Regions from separate parts of the Nocardiopsis lambiniae genome, predicted to be linked through region 1. Evidence: riboswitches for the same ligand, from Rfam matches in the RefSeq annotation. Region 1 holds a riboswitch; the other holds the start of a gene.

Region 1 (3,465 bases):
GACGCCGAGCTCGACGCCGTCGTCGACGAGGTGCGCGCCGACGTCGACGAGGAGGCCCGCGCCAAGTCCGCGACCCTGGACGAGGAGTTCGCCATCACCCTGGCCGACCACCGTCTGGTCAAGGACGAGTGGGAGATCGCCCAGCTCCAGCTCGCCGTCGACGCCACCGTTCGCGGTTTCGAGGACGTCGCCAGGACGCTGCCGCAGGCCAAGGACACCTCCGAGCGCTTCATCGAGGGCACCTTCTTCCTGCGCGCCCGGGTGGAGGGCAACGACGTCGGTTACGGCACCATCGCCGCCTCCGGCCCCAACGCCACCACCCTGCACTGGACCCGCAACGACGGACCCGTCCGCGACGGCGACCTGCTGCTGCTCGACGCCGGAGTGGAGACCACCGGCCTCTACACCGCCGACGTCACCCGCACCATGCCGGTCTCGGGGACCTTCACCGATGTCCAGCGCAAGGTGTACGACCTGGTGTACGCCGCCCAGGAGGCGGGCATCGCCGCGGTCGCACCGGGCGCCCCGTTCATCGCCTTCCACCAGGCCGCCCAGCGGGTACTGGCCGAGGGCCTGATCGAGTGGGGCCTGCTGGAGGGACCGGTGGACCACGTCCTCGAACTGGGGCTCCAGCGCCGCTACACCCTGCACGGCACCGGCCACATGCTCGGCCTGGACGTGCACGACTGCGCGGTCTCCCGCCAGGAGGTCCACCTGTACGGCGACCTCGAACCCGGCATGGTCCTCACCGTCGAGCCCGGCCTGTACTTCCAGGCCGACGACCTGACCGTCCCCGAGGAACTGCGCGGCATCGGCGTGCGCATCGAGGACGACGTCCTGGTCACCGAGGACGGCCGCACCGTCATGTCGGCGGCCCTGCCCCGCTCCTCCGCCGAGGTCGAGGCCTGGCTGGCCGAGCGCCTGCCGCGCTGATCCGGCTCCGGGCCCACAGCCCGACTCCGGCTCTCCGGGCCGCCCTTCCGTCCCTCGGGAGGGCGGCCCGGCCCTTGTCCCGGATTCCCCCGGGCGGGTGTCGAATCCGGGACCCGTCGTCGTCATCCTCGCGGACCGCCCCTCCGGGTGGCCACGTGCAACGACGACGAGCAGGAGCCGACACGCGCCACGTCCTCCTGCCGCACGACACCGAACCCGACCCGAGGAGATCTCGCAGGAGGAGATCGAGGCCGTGCGGGAGGCCTTCGGCGCCCACGGGCGTGCCCTGGAGGCCGCCGGGGTGCCGGTCCCACCGCACGCCACCAACGCGCTCACCCCGCGCGAGGGTGACCCGCGCGTCCGGGACGTCGAGGTGCGCGGCGCGGACGGTCGCGGGTACGACGTCATCGTCGACCTGTCCGGCGAGGTCGTCGACGTCCGCGAGGACGACTGACCGCCCGGCCTGTCCGCCCGTCCGGCGCGGGACCACCGTCACCGGCCGGTGTTCCCGCCCATGGCGGGCCGCCCCCTCGCCGGATTCGCCTGTCGGGGTTCGGGTGCCTTCGACCGGGGTGAAGGCAAGACCGCTGGTCGGAGCCGTAGGTGGACGTTGTACGCTCTTCGGGCCAGTCGTACTCCACTTCGTGGGGCAGGGAACCCGGTGCGAATCCGGGACTGACGCGCAGCGGTGAGGGTGACGGGCGGGCACGCTCCGGGACTTCCGTCCCGGGCAGCCACTGGGGCACCGCCCCGGGAAGGCGCTCCGCACCGGCCGACCCCGAGTCCGAAGACCTGCTGGCGCTGGCGGTCACGGGCCGCCAGGTCACCCGCGGGCCCCGCGTACGGGCCCCCGAACCGAAGGACGTGCATGTTCCCCGCGGACGCCCCCGCGCCCCGCACCCGGCGCGACCGCTGCCCCGGTGCCCTCAGACCCTGGAAGGCCGAGGACGGCCTGCTGGTCCGGCTCCGCCTCATCGGCGGACGCCTCCCGGCACGGTCCCTGACCACCCTGGCGGCCGTCGCCCGGGAGTACGGCTCCGGGCGTGTCCACGTCACGGGGCGGGCCAACCTCCAGGTGCGCGCCCTGCCCGAACGGGACGGACGGCTCACCCCGGACGCGCTCCGGGCCCTGGAGGCGACCGGGCTGCTGCCCTCGCCCACCCACGAACTCGTCCGCAACGTGATGGTCTCCCCGCTCACCGGCCTGGAGGGCGGGCGCGCCGACCTGCGCCCGGTCGCCGCCGCGCTGGACGCGGCCCTGTGCTCGGCCCCGCACCGCGCCGCCCTGCCCGGCCGCTTCCTGTTCGCCCTCGACGACGGACGCGGCGACCTCGTGGCGCGCGCCTGCGACCTCGGCCTCGTCGCGCTCGACGATCGCACCGCCCGGCTGCGCATCGGTGACCACCACGGCCCGGTGGTCCGGCTGGACGAGGCGGCCGACGCCCTCGTCCGTCTCGCCGACGCGTTCCTGGAACGGCGCGGCGACGGCCCCGGAGCGCCGTGGCACGTCGCCGAGCTCCCCCTCCCGCTGTCCGCCCCCGAACCGCCCGACCCGCGCCTGCCGGACCCCGCCCCGCCGCTCCCGTACGGCCCGCTGCCCTTCGGCGGGCGCCACGTCCACGTGCCCGAGGAGGGCCTGGGCCGCGCCGACGCCGACGCCCTCGCCGAGGAGGCCCTCGCCGCCGGCGGGGAACTCGTCGTCACGCCCTGGCGCGGCGTCCTCGTCCCCGGGACGGCGCGGTGACCGCCCCCCGCCGGCCGAACCGGCACTACGGCTACATCGACGACGGCCCCGCGATCTACGTGGACTCCTTCGCCCTCATCCGCGAGGAGGCGTGTCTGGGGCACCTGCCCGCCGACGCCGAGCGTCTCGCCGTGCGGATGATCCACGGCACCGGACAGGTGGACCTCGCCGCCGACCTCGTGGTCCACCCCGATCTGGTCAGGGCCGCCCGGTCCGCCCTGCGGGCGGGCGCGCCCGTGCTGTGCGACGCGACCATGGTCGCCACCGGTGTGACCAGGAGCCGCCTGCCCGCGGACAACGAGGTGCTGTGCCTCCTGGGCGACGACCGCGTCCCCGACCTGGCCCGCCGCTGGGGCACCACCCGGTCCGCCGCCGCGGTCTCCCTGTGGGAGCCGCGGCTGGAGGGCGCCGTCGTCGCCTTCGGCAACGCGCCCACGGCGCTCTTCCACCTGCTGGAGATGCTGGTCGACGGAGCCCCGCGCCCCGCGGCGATCGTCGGCTGCCCGGTCGGGTTCGTCGGCGCCGCCGAGTCCAAGCAGGCCCTGGAGGAGTTCGCCGACCGCCACGGCGTCGACATCCCCTACGTTCTCGCCCGAGGCCGCCGAGGCGGCTCCGCGATGGCCGCCTCGGCCCTCAACGCCCTCGCGAAGGAGGAGGAGTGACCGGCAGATTCCACGGTGTCGGGGTCGGCCCCGGCGATCCGGAGCTGATCACCCTGAAGGGCGCGCGCCTCATCGCCGCGGCCGACGTCGTCGCCTACCACTGCGGCCCGGGCAAGGAGTCCAACG
Region 2 (3,465 bases), on a different contig from region 1:
GCCGAAGGACAGACCGGGGTCGTCGCGGTCCACGATGAACGCCGACACCCCCGAGGGGCCGGGACCCCCGGTACGGGCCATGACGATGTAGAGGCCGGACACCCCGGCGCCGGAGATGAACTGCTTGGTGCCGGTGAGCACGTGGCCCCCGCCGTCGGGTACCGCCCGGGTGCTCAGGGCTGCCGCGTCGGAGCCCGCGCCCGGTTCGGTCAGGCAGTAGCTGCCCAGCACGTCCATGGAGCACAGGCCCGGCAGCAGGCGTGCGCGCTGGGCGGCGTCGCCGTAGCGGTCGATCATCCAGGCGACCATGTTGTGAATGGACAGGTAGGCGGCCACGGACGGGCAGCCGGTGGCCAGCGCCTCGAAGACGAGGACGCCGTCGAGCCTGCTCAGGCCCGACCCGCCCGCGTCCTCGCGGACGTAGACCCCGCCCATGCCCATGTCGGCGGCCTTGCGCAGCACGTCCACGGGGAAGTGCTTGGCCTGGTCCCACTCGACGGCGTACGGGGCCAGGTGCTCGCGGGCGAAGTCGCGGGCCGCCTCCGCCAGGGCCGTCTGGTCCTCGGTGAGCGTCGTCACGGCCGTCACCGCATCACGGGGATGGTGAAGGACGCGCCTTCGCGGATCCCCGAGGGCCAGCGCGAGGTGACGGTCTTCGTGCGGGTGTGGAACCGGATGGAGTCGGGTCCGTGCTGGTTGAGGTCGCCGAACGCGGACCGCTTCCAGCCGCCGAAGGTGTGGTAGGCGACCGGTACCGGGATGGGCACGTTGACGCCGACCATGCCGGTGTCCACTCGGTGCGAGAAGTCGCGGGCGGTGTCGCCGTCGCGGGTGAAGATCGCGACGCCGTTGCCGTACTCATGACCGTTGACCAGTGCCAGCGCCTCCTCGTAGTCGGCGGCGCGCACCACCGACAGCACCGGACCGAAGATCTCCTCACGGTGGATCCGCATGTCCGGGGTGACCCGGTCGAACAGGGTGGCCCCGACGAAGTAGCCGTCCTCGAACCCGGGAACGGTGTGACCGCGACCGTCCACGACCAGCTCGGCGCCCTCCTCGACACCGAGGTCGACGTAGCCGATGACCCGGTCGCGGGCGTCCGCGCTCACCAGGGGGCCGAAGTCGGCCCGCGGGTCGTGCGAGGGGCCCACCCGGAGGTCGGCGATGCGCTCCTTGAGCCGGGAGACCAGGGCGTCGGCGGTCTCCTCGCCGACGGGGACCGCCACCGATACCGCCATGCAGCGTTCGCCGGCCGAACCGTACCCGGCGCCGATCAGGGCGTCCACCGCCTGGTCGAGGTCGGCGTCGGGCATGACGACCATGTGGTTCTTGGCGCCGCCGAAGCACTGGGCGCGCTTGCCGTGCGCGGTGGCGGTGGAGTACACGTACTCGGCGATCGGGGTGGAGCCCACGAATCCGACCGCGGCCACGCGCGGGTCGGTGAGCAGGGTGTCCACCGTCTCCTTGCCGCCGTTGACGACGTTGAGGACGCCCGGCGGCAGCCCCGCCTCGGCGAACAGCTCGGCCAGGCGCAGCGGTACGGACGGGTCGCGTTCGGAGGGCTTGAGGATGAAGGCGTTACCGCAGGCCAGCGAGGGGGCCGCCTGCCAGAGCGGGATCATCGCCGGAAAGTTGAAGGGGGTGATGCCCGCGACGACGCCCAACGGCTGCCGGAGCGAGTGGACGTCGATGCCGGTTCCGGCGTCATCGCTGAACTCGCCCTTGATCAGGTGCGGGATGCCCGCCGCGAACTCGACCACCTCCAGACCGCGCTGGAGGTCACCGTGGGCGTCGGGGACGGTCTTGCCGTGTTCGGCCGACAGCAGGCGGGCGAGCCCGTCCCGCTCGGACTCGACCAGTTGGAGGAACCGGAGGAGGACCCGGGCGCGGCGCTGCGGGTTCCAGGAACCCCACTCGACCTGGGCGGCGACCGCGTCGGCGATGACCGACTCCGTCTCGGCCCGGTCTGCCAGGGGGACCCGGGCCTGGACCTTCCCGGTGTTGGGGTCGAAGACGTCCCCGAAGGTCGTCGAACGACCGGGGGAACGTTCCCCGTGAACGAAGTGCGTCAGGACACGGACCATGGGACACCGGCTCTCTTGTGGAGGTCATGGAGGCGAGGCATGGGAGGAGGCATGCGGAACGGGGGCCGTGTGCGGTGGTACGGCCGACCGCCACCCCGAAGGTGGTGGGGTGGTGGGTTCAGTGATGCCGTCGCGTCGCCCGCCATGGGCGGGTCGTCCGGGCGCGGTGCGTCGTCATGCGTGTTCGCTCCATCCTCGTGGACCGCACGTACTCGAAAACCGCGGCCGGTATCCTGACTCCCGGTTCTGCGCGCCTCCCCCGCCTTCCCGGTTCGCACCAGTGGCGTCGTGAGGGATCGCTCCCCGGTCACAGTGGCGGGACCGTGCCGGATTCTCACCGGCTTCCCTGACACCGCGGCCTTGCGCCCCCACCATATAGTTGGACGTCCAAGTAAATCCAGGGTCGTGCCGTCGGAATTTCCGAGCCCCGCGGCGCGGGCGCAGGGCGTCCCCCCGGGAGCGGTCCGGAAGGTCGTCGAACCGGGACGGCACCGGTCACGGGGTGTTCGAGGACTTAGGGTGTCCGCGAGGCCCGGTGTCCACCCCCAGGAGACGCCCTCCGCGCCGGCGCCGGAAAGGTCCGGTGATCCGGCCCGTGCCCTCCACCCCCCGACCCGCACGCGCCGACCGCGCGCTCGGAGGACGCTTCTGGGCGTTCTGGTCGGCCGCGCTGGCCGCCAACCTGAGCGACGGCGTCGCCATGATCGCGATGCCGTGGCTGGCGTCCTCACTGACCCCCGACCCCGTGCTCGTCGCCGCGGTGGCCACCGCCGGTCGGTTGCCGTGGCTGCTGCTGGCCCTGCCCGTCGGAGTCCTCATCGACCGGCTACCCCGGATCCCGGTGATGGTCGGCGCCGGTACCGTCCGTCTGGCGCTGTGGGCGGCCCTGGCCGCCGTGGTGTTCTCCGGCTGGGCGTCGGTACCGCTGCTGACGCTGTTCGCTTTCTGCTTCGGCGTCCTGGAGGTCTGCTACGACACCGCCTCGGAGACGGTCGTCGCGTCGTTGGTCCCCCGGGAGCGGCTGGAGCGCGCCAACGGCCATCTGCGCACCGGGGCCCTCGTCGTCCAGGAGTTCGGCGGTCGGCCCGTGGGCGGCCTGCTCATCTCCATCGGCCTGTTCGCGCCGTTCGTGCTCAACGTCGCCGCGCTGCTCATATCGGTCCTGGCCCTGGCCCGGGTACGCGTGGCGGACCCGAACGGGGAGACCCCGGCCCGCGAACGACGAGGGTTGCGAGGCGTCGGCACCGACCTCACCGAAGGGGTAGGGGCCATCCTGGAGCAGCCGCTGCTGCGACTGGTCGCGGGCATCGCCCTGTTCGTCAACGGGTGCTACGCCACCGCCCTGTCCACACAGGTGCTGTTCGTTCGGGACGTGCTCGGT

Evidence for each region. Region 1 has a riboswitch for cobalamin ahead of RM479_RS13395 (nitrite reductase). Riboswitches for the same ligand answer to the same signal wherever they lie in the genome.
Region 2: another riboswitch for cobalamin. It lies ahead of RM479_RS01680 (CoA-acylating methylmalonate-semialdehyde dehydrogenase); the one in region 1 lies ahead of RM479_RS13395 (nitrite reductase).

What each region holds. Positions count from the first base shown of each region.
Region 1 is NZ_JAVREP010000007.1:267,607-271,071, forward strand. Features, by position in the region: gene RM479_RS13385 (aminopeptidase P family protein) at 1-933, shown strand, start outside; gene RM479_RS13390 (hypothetical protein) at 1,187-1,387, shown strand; cobalamin riboswitch at 1,544-1,747, shown strand; gene RM479_RS13395 (nitrite reductase) at 1,802-2,677, shown strand; gene RM479_RS13400 (precorrin-8X methylmutase) at 2,674-3,339, shown strand; gene RM479_RS13405 (precorrin-2 C(20)-methyltransferase) at 3,336-3,465, shown strand, end outside.
Region 2 is NZ_JAVREP010000001.1:372,980-376,444, reverse strand. Features, by position in the region: gene RM479_RS01685 (acyl-CoA dehydrogenase family protein) at 1-579, opposite strand, end outside; gene RM479_RS01680 (CoA-acylating methylmalonate-semialdehyde dehydrogenase) at 585-2,084, opposite strand; cobalamin riboswitch at 2,291-2,475, opposite strand; gene RM479_RS01675 (MFS transporter) at 2,680-3,465, shown strand, end outside.